Linked DNA regions of Desulfitobacterium hafniense DCB-2. The protein of the gene in region 1 interacts with the protein of each later gene in a pairwise test. Links are inferred from orthologs where the notes say so. Each region holds a gene or a part of one and is shown in the gene's direction. Other genes may lie near its edges.

Region 1 (5,097 bases):
GCAAATGACACCGGCCCACCATACCGGCCATTTTGCCGAATTGGTCTGCAGCAACTCCCTTAAAGGAGCAGGGTTGGATAATGCGGCGGGGCTGTTGAAAGAAGAGATGCGCCGGCTGGATTCATTGCTCATGAGAGTGGCGGACCAGTATGCCGTGCCGGCAGGAGGCGCTTTAGCTGTTGATCGCGAGCAGTTTTCTCAGGAAATAACCAAATTGCTCCAAGAGCACCCCTTGATCCAGGTTCACCGGGAAGAAGTTAAGTCCCTTCCCCAAGCGGGTATTGCTGTGATCGCCACAGGGCCGCTGACCGCGGAGGACTTAGCTGGGGAGATTCAGCAGGTGACAGGTGAGGATGCCCTTGCTTTTTATGATGCCGCAGCCCCCATCGTTACTTTGGAATCGATTGATCTGGAAAAAGCCTTCTGGGCTTCGCGTTATGATAAGGGGGACCCTGATTACCTGAACTGCCCCATGACTGAGGAAGAGTATAAGCGGTTTTATCATGAGCTGCTTAAAGCCGAGACAGCTGAAGTGAAAGGCTTTGAAAAAGGGAAAGTCTTCGAAGGCTGTATGCCTGTGGAAGTCATGGCAGCCCGGGGAGAGCAAACCCTGACTTTTGGCCCCCTGAAACCTGTCGGTCTTATTGATGCACGGACAGGCCAACGCTCCTATGCCGTTGTCCAACTCCGCAAAGAAAACCGGGCGGGGACCCTCTTTAACCTGGTGGGATTCCAAACCCATCTCAAATGGGGAGAGCAACAGCGGGTTTTCCGTCTCATCCCGGGCTTGGAAAACGCTGAATTCGTCCGTTTCGGAGTCATGCACCGCAATACCTTCTTAAACGCCCCTAAGGTATTAAAAGCCGACTACAGCCTTCAGAAAACACCGCAGCTCTTTTTTGCCGGTCAAATCACCGGAGTGGAAGGGTATGTGGAATCCACGGCCAGCGGCTTAGTGGCAGGTCTCAATGCTGTGCGACGCCTTAAGAATCTGCCCACCCTCATTTTCCCCCAGGAAACAGCTCTGGGTGCTTTAGCCCGTCACTTAGAAGGATCTCCCAGTGTGGATTTTCAGCCGATGAGCATCAACTACGGCCTCCTTCCCCCGCTGGAAGTCCGTATCAAAGCGAAAAAGGAGAAAAACGCCAAAATCTCCGCCCGGGCGTTGGCGAGGCTGGAGGAGTTTAAAGCCGCAGAGGGACTGGATTAAACGAAAGCAGACTCTCCAGGATTTTGATTTACAGCGGTCGCTCCATAAGCTGCGCGGACAAAACTAACGCGAAAAGCCTGCCGCTACGAAAGGTGCCCCGCCAAATCGCTCCTGCTCAGTGGCGGGTTGGAAACGTCCTGTTTCCAACCTTTCTCCGCTGCAGGCTTTTCGCGAAGTTTTGTTTCCGCTCGCTTAAAGTCGCTTCCCTTCTGTAAATCAAAATCCTTGGGTTGTTTTTTAAGTTGTGCATGCAGGGCTTTGAAGGGATAAGCTGCTTGGCTTGACCTGAGTCACTTTTTCCGTCTTTGCCGACGCCGCTTGGGGCGGCAAGGTCGGCGATGGTAGCCGCAGTAGCACAAGCTGGCTTTCCCTTTTGGGGAAAGCTTAGGAGATGGCCGTGGAGATGACCACAGAAAAGACTTGCATGAGTCTCAAAAGAAGTGCTAAAAAGACCTGCAAGCAGTAGCTTTACGCACAAAAGCGAACGGATTTAGCGAAGGGGCGGTTAGGTGAACGAGGCTTTCTTAACGTAGCGGAGCCACGGTTCACATCAGGTACTACCCTGAGGTTTGGCACGAAAGTGTCCGGTGGACAGTTTCGCTCAAGGCGGCATTCCCCAAAGCATACTTATCCGCCGCAGATGAGCTGTTAAGAAAGCGAGTGAGCCAGCCCCGGAGCTAGGGAGTACGCGTTGTGCGTGAAGCTACGCGACCTGAACAAGCTACAAAGCCACCTCAAAGCCAAACCGCCCTATAGCCAAAACACTAAACAAACCGAGGTGAAAACGCCACCATGCAAGCCGATCATGCCCTCAGCCTATTCGACGGTCACCTAAAAACCCAAAACCGTTCCCAGCATACTCTCATGGCTTATCATAAGGACCTCATCCAATTTTTTGTGTTTGCCGCCCGGGAGCTGGGAGAAGAGCCGGAAAAAGTGACCGTCGATCAAGTGGATATTTATATCGTGCGCAGTTTCCTCGGTGAAATGACGGATCGGGGTCTGGAGAGAAAAAGCATGGCTCGCAAACTTTCTGCCTTGAGAGCCTTTTTTAAGTTCCTTTGCCGGGAGGGGATCCTGCAGAAAAACCCCATTCAGCGCATAGCCACCCCTAAGCTGGGCAGAAAGCTTCCCCACTTTCTCTCCCTGGAGGAATTGGATCGATTAATTCGCACTCCTGATTGTGCCACACTGCTGGGAGCGCGGGACCAGGTGATCCTGGAATTGCTCTATGGCTCAGGTTTACGGGTCAGCGAGCTGGCGGATCTTAACCGTCAGGATATCGATGCGGGAAGTTCTCTCTTGCGGGTTCGCGGCAAAGGAAATAAAGAGAGAATTGTTCCCTTGACCAACTATGCTCTGGAAGCCGCCCGCCAGTATCTGGAGATGAGAGAGGACAAACAAGAGGCCTTGCTTTTGAATTATCAGGGCACAAGGCTCTCCGTTCGTTCTATACGGCGAATTCTCGACGGATTGGCTTTGGAGGCTGGATTATCCCAACACCTTCATCCCCACATGCTTCGCCACTCCTTTGCCACCCACTTGCTTGATGGCGGAGCCGATCTCCGCAGTGTTCAGGAGCTTTTAGGGCATGCCAAGCTCTCCTCTACCCAGATTTACACTCATTTAACCAAGGAGCGTTTGCGGGAGGTTTATGAACAAAATCATCCCCGTGCTAAGAAAATGTGAGGAATTCGTAAATTTTCACAAAAAGACAACAATTGTACACAATTTCCCTTGACACTTACCCAATAATTCTGTAAACTGCCGATATAAGTCCTTCGGTAATATGTCAAGACTCTAAGCGAGTCAAATTTTCAGTTAGCTAATAATCAGTGGGCAAAAAAGGCAACAAGAAACCATCTCATTCCCAAACTATCGTGGGAAAAAGTTACAAAAATGGAGTATCGGTTAGCGCAATTCATGCTTGGTTTGCATTCCCCCTATTGCCATGTGGCCTATAGATTTGGTTGCTGCGTAGCAGAGCATCAACCATACGGACGAGTTTGCGTGCAGTAAGCACGAGAGCACGGCGATGATGATGAGTCTTACTTTCCGAAAATTTACGTTGGTAGAAGACCTTGTACTCTGGTTCCTTTTGGCGTACTAAGTTAGCAGCCTGGATGATATAACTGCGCAAGTAGGTGTTGCCAGTTCGGGTTAAGGGTGTGTCATCGGCTGTAAAATCACCTGACTGGTGGGTACGCCAGGTTAACCCAATAAACTTTGCTAAGGCTCCTTCATTCGGAAAACGACGGATGTCTCCGATCTCAGCAATAATACCAGCTGAAAGCACAGGGCCAATACCGGGAATGGTAATGAGCGTATTCGGGAAATGCCTGATTTCTGCTTCGATTGCCTTATCGATTTTCTTTACCTGCTTCTCCAAGGTGTGGATGGTTTCAATGCTCGTGGCCAGGATAAGGTTAATGGGTTGCAATAGGCTTCCACGCAGTCGATGGGCCTTGCGGGCAGCTTCCTTCAACTCTCTGGCTTTGGTTTCCGGATCCTCGAAATGACGTTTTCCTTTCTCCATGAGGAAATCAATCAGTTCATCAAGCGGTCGAGCCGCAACCTCTTCTGGAGAAAAAAACTCAAGTGTCAAGGATTCAGAAGTAGCGCCGAAAGTGTTACTAAAAACCGCACCTTGGGCAAGCGTGCTAAACTTCAAGAACAAGTTCGTGAGAAAATAATTCTTCTCTCTGGAAATCATCTCAATCAAATGACACCGAAAGCGAGTGAGGCGCTGTAAGGGTAAGTAGCGGAAATCGACCTGAGAGCCCTCTGGGAGCCGACCGAAGCGTAGACGTTCGGCAATGACCCAGGCATCAATCCAATCGTTTTTCGGAAGGTCCACATAAGCCTTCTTGAAATTAGCAACGACCTTGGGGTTAAAGGAATAAATTTGGGGCTGCAAAGGGGCTAAAGAATGGTCTTCCGCTAAGAACATTTGTAACGGCCAACTGTATACGGAAGTGGCCTCTAAACCAATAACCAGCCGGTCCACATTCACTTGAGCACAGGCGTCAAAGAGATATCGGGCAACTTGCTCACAACCAGGCTGATCATTCAAAGCCCGTAGCCTTTTAACCGGTTCATTACCACGCTCATCTAAGATTCGCACTTTAAAATCACTGGAACTCACATCAATACCGACAAATAAACTCAATTAAAATCACCTCACTTTCTGAGCCAAACAATTTGTAAGATTAACGTTGGGACCAGGCACCACAACAGGTCAACAACCTCGCCGAATCAGCACTTGTCCTAAAAAGACCTTGGATCCAACCGATCTGCTACTATCGGAGGAGTTCCCTTTAAGCTGTGCAACCTTCGAGTTAAAAGTTCAAATTGTGGGCTGGCAGTCAGACTTAAAAAGAGGTCAGAGCCTCAAGGAGGAAAAGGCTTTGCCAGAACGAACCTCACGGTACCATTTTGCTTGAAATCCCAACAAACTTAAATACTTTTTTGTTGTCAAAGAACGATCTGAGGAATCTCAGGTATTCCTCATCCTGAGCCTGTGGACAGTGCCAGCCTGTGGAAAAGCCCTTTGGGGTCTGTCCTAAAAGAGCTTTCCCAACAGGCTTTGGACAAGTCGAATTTGAAGTATGCCTTGGGGTTGACTTGTCCACACTGCCCACAGGCACGACGGCTGCATGGGGTATGCGTTATCCTGTGTGCATCTTGTTGCGGTTGACCATATCTACTGAATTTCCAGTTTTCTATGGTCATTTAAATACCCCACGTTCCATTAGTTTTTGGGACTCGTGGGGCAGGAACTAAATCAATTATACGAGGAGGTATTCCCATGTTCCACGCAACAACTATAGTTGCTGTAAAAAAGGGTGATCAGGTGGCAATGGCTGGCGATGGCCAGGTGACCATGG
Region 2 (4,919 bases), 2.0 Mb from region 1 along the record:
CCTTGATGCTCAAGGGAACTTAACCTATTTATCCATTGATCGGCAAGAGAAAGAACCCGCTGCCATAGCCATGGATGAAGTTGAAAAAAGAAAATGTGCGGAGCAATTTTTATGTACTCATTACCCGGATGCTTGGAAAGATTTAACCTTCTCTAAAACAAAAAAACTGTCCCATGCTGATCGTTTCTATTACGAACAAATCGTGATGGGCTTACCTTTAGAGCATGCCGGGTGCTATATGGATATCGACCCATTAGGAGAGGTTGTAACCTTTTCCTCTTCCTATAAAGGAGTAAGGAGAATTCCGGAAATACCTTCTACCCTAATATCTAAAGAAAAATTGAAGGAACACATAGGCCATACTCTTCAATTCCGACTCAAGATTCATTCATTGCATAGTGAAGTCCATGATGTGGAACAAGGCGGTCTTTATTTGGTATATGAACCAAATGCCGTTTTCCGGAAATATCGAGCAGCTAATTTATGTCCGGAAACAAAAATGAGCAGTGATGAAGGGGAAGGCGAAGGCGAAACCTATGTTCCCCTGCCAACCTTCTCATTAAAGAAGGTTCGCCGAGACTTAGGAATTGCAGAAGTGGTGGGTATTACGGAAAACCTTGAGATGATCCGTGAAGTGGATATGGGGAAAGAGAGGGGCATTGTCTGGCGGGATCGTAATTGGCAGGTGATGGAAAAGGATTTGTCCATGGACGGCTTTTTCAGGCGGCAAACAGAAGATACGGTTAAGGCTTTTGTTTCCAAACGTTCTGGAAAAGTGAGGAGCTTTATCTGGTTTATGGAGCGGAAGGGTGATAGGCAGCTGACCCGCGAAGAATGCTATACCATTGCCATTGAGTTTTTAGAATGGGTGATCCCGGAGTATTTCGGCTTCCTTCAACTAACGGTACCCAAAGCTGGAGATGAAAATGAGGAACAGGAAAATTGGGATGATGATATAGATGATGATATAAAGGAAGCGTTCGTTTTCACAGCTCACAATGGTCATGGCATACCTGTAGACTCCATAGTCACAGTTACTGTCAACCGTACCACAGGGCTGGTTGATTATTACAACGGACCTGATTTTGATAGTGAACAGTTGCGGCAGTTGCCGATAAAACCGGCACTGACAGAAGAGAGAGCCAAGGAAATATTTATGAGTCATTTGGATTTTGAGTTGAAATGGGATCATAACTATGGCGAAGAAGAGTCAGATACTCTTGTTTACCGACTATGTGATGTTAAATCAAGAACTCCAATTCGCTATATTGATGCCATTACCGGGGAAGTTAGGCACTGGAAAAGAAACCCTTAGCCAGGTAATAGTTTTCAAGGAAAATGGATGAAAATACAGGTCGGAAAATTGGAGACAGTAAATTCCCAAATAAGCGGTTGCATTACGAAAAAAATGCAGCCGTTTTCAATTGCACAGGTGGGTGGAAGTAATCCACAAAAAAGACTTAGCATCCTTGACATCCCCACAAGGGTGTAGTATATTTTAATTTAAATGATAATGATTATCATACGCAGAAAAAGCGGTTGCTGCTAAAATAATAAGCCCCTTGGAGGAAAAAGCCTTGGAAATCAGCCTTAATGAAATTATCGACTATTATGCCAAAGCGGATGTCTCTTTTGTGGGAGCCTTTGGGGAGAGGGTATCCCCCCAGTTGAAAGTCCTCGACCGGCATACCAATCCGGCTGGGGGAGGATTGGTTATTCCTTTCAGCGGCAGCGCTTGTTTTACCTTCGACGGCAAGCCTTATGTTATAGAGCCGGGGATGGTCGTTCATGCCGGTCCCGGCATGCGGCTGAGCAAGGAAGTCATCGGTGACCGGGAATGGGAGTATGCTGTGATTCACTACCATATTCCCCAGCATGAGAGGGATGAATATCCTTTGTTTCACAAGGATTTTTCACTGGCTCATGGCCGCAGCGCCAAAGTTCCCCATCTGGTACGGCAGATTCTCGACATCCAAAGCATACCTGGCGCGGCGGCGAAGTTCCAGACCAAAGTCCTTTTCCTTTCCTTATTGCAGGAAATATTCACAGCAGCCTGCGGGCAGCCTGGCCAAGAGAACAGCAAGCTGATCGAAGAGGCCATGGGATATATCCGCTTGAACTATGCCGATGAACTGACCGTGCAAAAAGTGGCTGATGAGTTTAGCGTCGAAAGGCGGCAGTTTTCCTATTTATTCAAACGTCATACGGGAATGAGTCCCATCCATTACTTAATCGAATGCCGGATCAGCAAAGCCAAAGAGCTGTTGGGCTCTCCAGGCTGTTCTGTGAAACAGGTGGCGGAATGGGTCGGCTATACGGACAGTCTTTATTTCAGCAAAGCGTTTAAGAAATACACGGGGGTTTCGCCGTCGGAATACCGGGAGGGCTTTGCCCTATAAGTTAGCTTAGCCAGGCAGGAGCAGAGTCAGCAAAAATCCATGGGGTTTTGAATTTTAGTCCATTTCAATTTAAAGTATCCCTTGCTATACTGACACTGATGAGTTAGCTACAACTAACTCGAACGCTATTGGAGGGGTATGATCATGAAAAAACTAAGGGTACTGATAGTGTCCATCTCACTGATGCTGGGACTGCTTACAGGCTGCGGCGGAGCGCCGGCCAACACTAATGCTGAGGTTCCGTCGGAAAACACGCCGGGGACAGGGGAGGAAGCAGCCTGGCCCAGGACCTATGTGGACGCCGTGGGCAATGAAATCGTTTTGGATAAGAAGCCGGAGCGCATTGCTCTGCTCAATTTTCATAATTACGAAGCCATTGTGGCTTTAGGCCAGATTCCTGTGGCGGCTACGGATACGGAGACGGTTTACAAAGGGTGGGGGTCGCTGATCCCTTATGCGGAGAAGTTTGAAATTATCGATGTAGGGGCCACGAAAGCCCCCAATCTGGAGAAATTGGTGGAAGTCAACCCGGATGTCATCCTCTATATTGACAGCACCCAGGGCGCTATTGTGGAAGACCTGAAAAAAATAGCCCCCGTCATAGCCGTGGCCGGCGGACCGATCCCCGGCTATGGTGAGAATTGGTCCACCTGGCAGGGGGTGATCAGAGAGTATGGCATGATGTTGGGTGAAGAAGCAAAAGCTGAGGCTGAAATTGCCAGATTAGAGGGCTTGCTGACGGATGCCAAAGTCAAGCTTGCTCCTTATCAGGATAAAACCTTTGTCTTCATCAGACTTCAGGAAAAGGATATCTATTCCTGGATGCCGGATTTTGCCTTTAACCCGGAAAAAGGCATCGGCCTGAAAAGCCCTTATGAAAAACCGGGGCAATTATCCCTGGAGAGCCTGGCGGATTTGAATCCTGACTTTATCATCCTCTATGACGAAATAACCAATACCGTGGATGAAGATAAACTGGCTGATTTAAATGCCAACAGCTCCGTATGGCAGTCCTTGACTGCAGTGAAAGCGGGGCAGGTGATTTCTGTCGATCGCTCCTCCTTTTCCGGCGGACCTCTGGGCATGGAAATCGGGATTCGCGCCCTTGTTGAAGAGCTGACAAGCAAGTAGAAAATTTACCGGGCGTTGCCTGTTCGGACGGCCAACGCTCGGTTTCTCTTTGCTGAAACCTTCAACTATTGACGAAAAAAGGGGCAAATCAATCATGATGATCAGACGGTTTCTGCGGTACTACAGCCCCTACAAGGGACTGTTTCTCCTGGATGTCTCCTGTGCTGTAGCGGCCGCCTTGCTGGAATTGTTTTTTCCTTTTACGGTCCAACATATTGTCGATACCCTCCTGCCCAGGGGAGAGTGGAAGCTGATTTTGGGGGCCTGTATCCTGCTCGGGTTGATCTATATCGTGAATACAGTGCTGAAATTTGTGGTAGGGTATTGGGGAGAAAAACTGGGGCTCTACATCGAGACGGATATGCGGATTGAGATTTACACTCATCTGCAAAAGCTGTCCTTTCGCTTTTTTGATAATCATAAGCAGGGCCAACTGGCCTCCCGGATTACCAACGACCTCATGGATATCGGCAATATGGCCCATTATGGACCGGAGCATTTCTTGATCTCCACCTTTACCCTGGCCGGTGCCATGGTGATGATGTTTCACGCCAACTGGCAGCTGGCCCTGCCTCTGAGCCTGTTTGTGATGATCCTGCTGGCGATCAATATGCATTTTATGCGCCGGCTGGTAGTGACCAGAAAGCGCATGTTCGGCGCTGTCGGCGGTTTTTTGTCAAGGCTGGAGGATGGTATCGGCGGCATCCGGGTGGTGCAGGCTTTTGCTAACGAAGACCATCAAAAAAGGCTGTTTGTGTCGGACAATCAACGTTTTTGTGAAGCCAAAATTGACGGGTTCAAGAATGTCGCTCAAAACGAAGCCGTTACCTATATGTTTATCAGTCTGCTGCCGGTGCTGGCTCTGTTGGGGGGGAGCTGGTTTACTTTGAATGGCAGGATGACCGGCGGTGAACTGTTCAGCTTCATTCTCATTGCCAATGTGATGGTCATGCCCATCCGCATGCTGGCGGCTTTCTCCGTCCGCTTTCCCAATGGGATGGCAGGTTTTAAGAACTTTGTGGAAATTATCGATACGGAGCCGGAGATCAAGGATGCTCCGGATGCGGTGGAAGTATCCTCCTTGCGGGGGGATATCCGCTATGAGCAGGTGAGCTTTGGTTATCGTGAGGACAGCACGGTCCTGAACACTATCGATCTGTCTGTCCGGGCCGGTGAAACGGTGGCTTTCGTAGGGACATCGGGTGCCGGTAAAACCACCTTATGCAGTCTGCTTTTGCGCTTCTATGAAGCGGATGAAGGGCGCATCACCATTGACGGGATGGATATCCGCAAGCTTAAGCTGGCTTCTTTAAGGCAGCAGATCGGGGTGGTGCAGCAGGATGTTTTCCTTTTCTCCGGCAGCATTGGGGAGAACATCCGCTTCGGCAA

What was found.
Region 2: the proteins of xerC (region 1) and DHAF_RS09025 interact in binary tests that used the Escherichia coli proteins (3 or more experiments, as listed by UniProt). The link is inferred for Desulfitobacterium hafniense DCB-2 from one-to-one orthologs.

What each region holds. Positions count from the first base shown.
Region 1 is NC_011830.1:3,944,706-3,949,802, reverse strand. Bases 965-3,950 are described here. They hold xerC (tyrosine recombinase XerC), read left to right. Parts: upstream 965-2,002; coding sequence 2,003-2,899; downstream 2,900-3,950. Other genes in these bases: DHAF_RS18540 (IS110-like element ISDha12 family transposase), read right to left, coding at 3,132-3,950; trmFO (methylenetetrahydrofolate--tRNA-(uracil(54)-C(5))-methyltransferase (FADH(2)-oxidizing) TrmFO), read left to right, coding at 965-1,210. In the rest of the region: more of trmFO, read left to right, coding at 1-964; more of DHAF_RS18540, read right to left, coding at 3,951-4,379; ATP-dependent protease subunit HslV, read left to right, coding at 5,019-5,097. UniProt on the Escherichia coli protein: Site-specific tyrosine recombinase, which acts by catalyzing the cutting and rejoining of the recombining DNA molecules.
Region 2 is NC_011830.1:1,933,532-1,938,450, forward strand. The notes cover bases 681-3,488. They hold DHAF_RS09025 (helix-turn-helix domain-containing protein), read left to right. Parts: upstream 681-1,577; coding sequence 1,578-2,399; downstream 2,400-3,488. Other genes in these bases: DHAF_RS09020 (YcdB/YcdC domain-containing protein), read left to right, coding at 681-1,315; DHAF_RS09030 (ABC transporter substrate-binding protein), read left to right, coding at 2,544-3,488. Outside these bases: more of DHAF_RS09020, read left to right, coding at 1-680; more of DHAF_RS09030, read left to right, coding at 3,489-3,530; DHAF_RS09035 (ABC transporter ATP-binding protein), read left to right, coding at 3,625-4,919. UniProt on the Escherichia coli protein: Transcription factor that regulates the expression of several genes involved in the transport and metabolism of L-arabinose. Functions both as a positive and a negative regulator.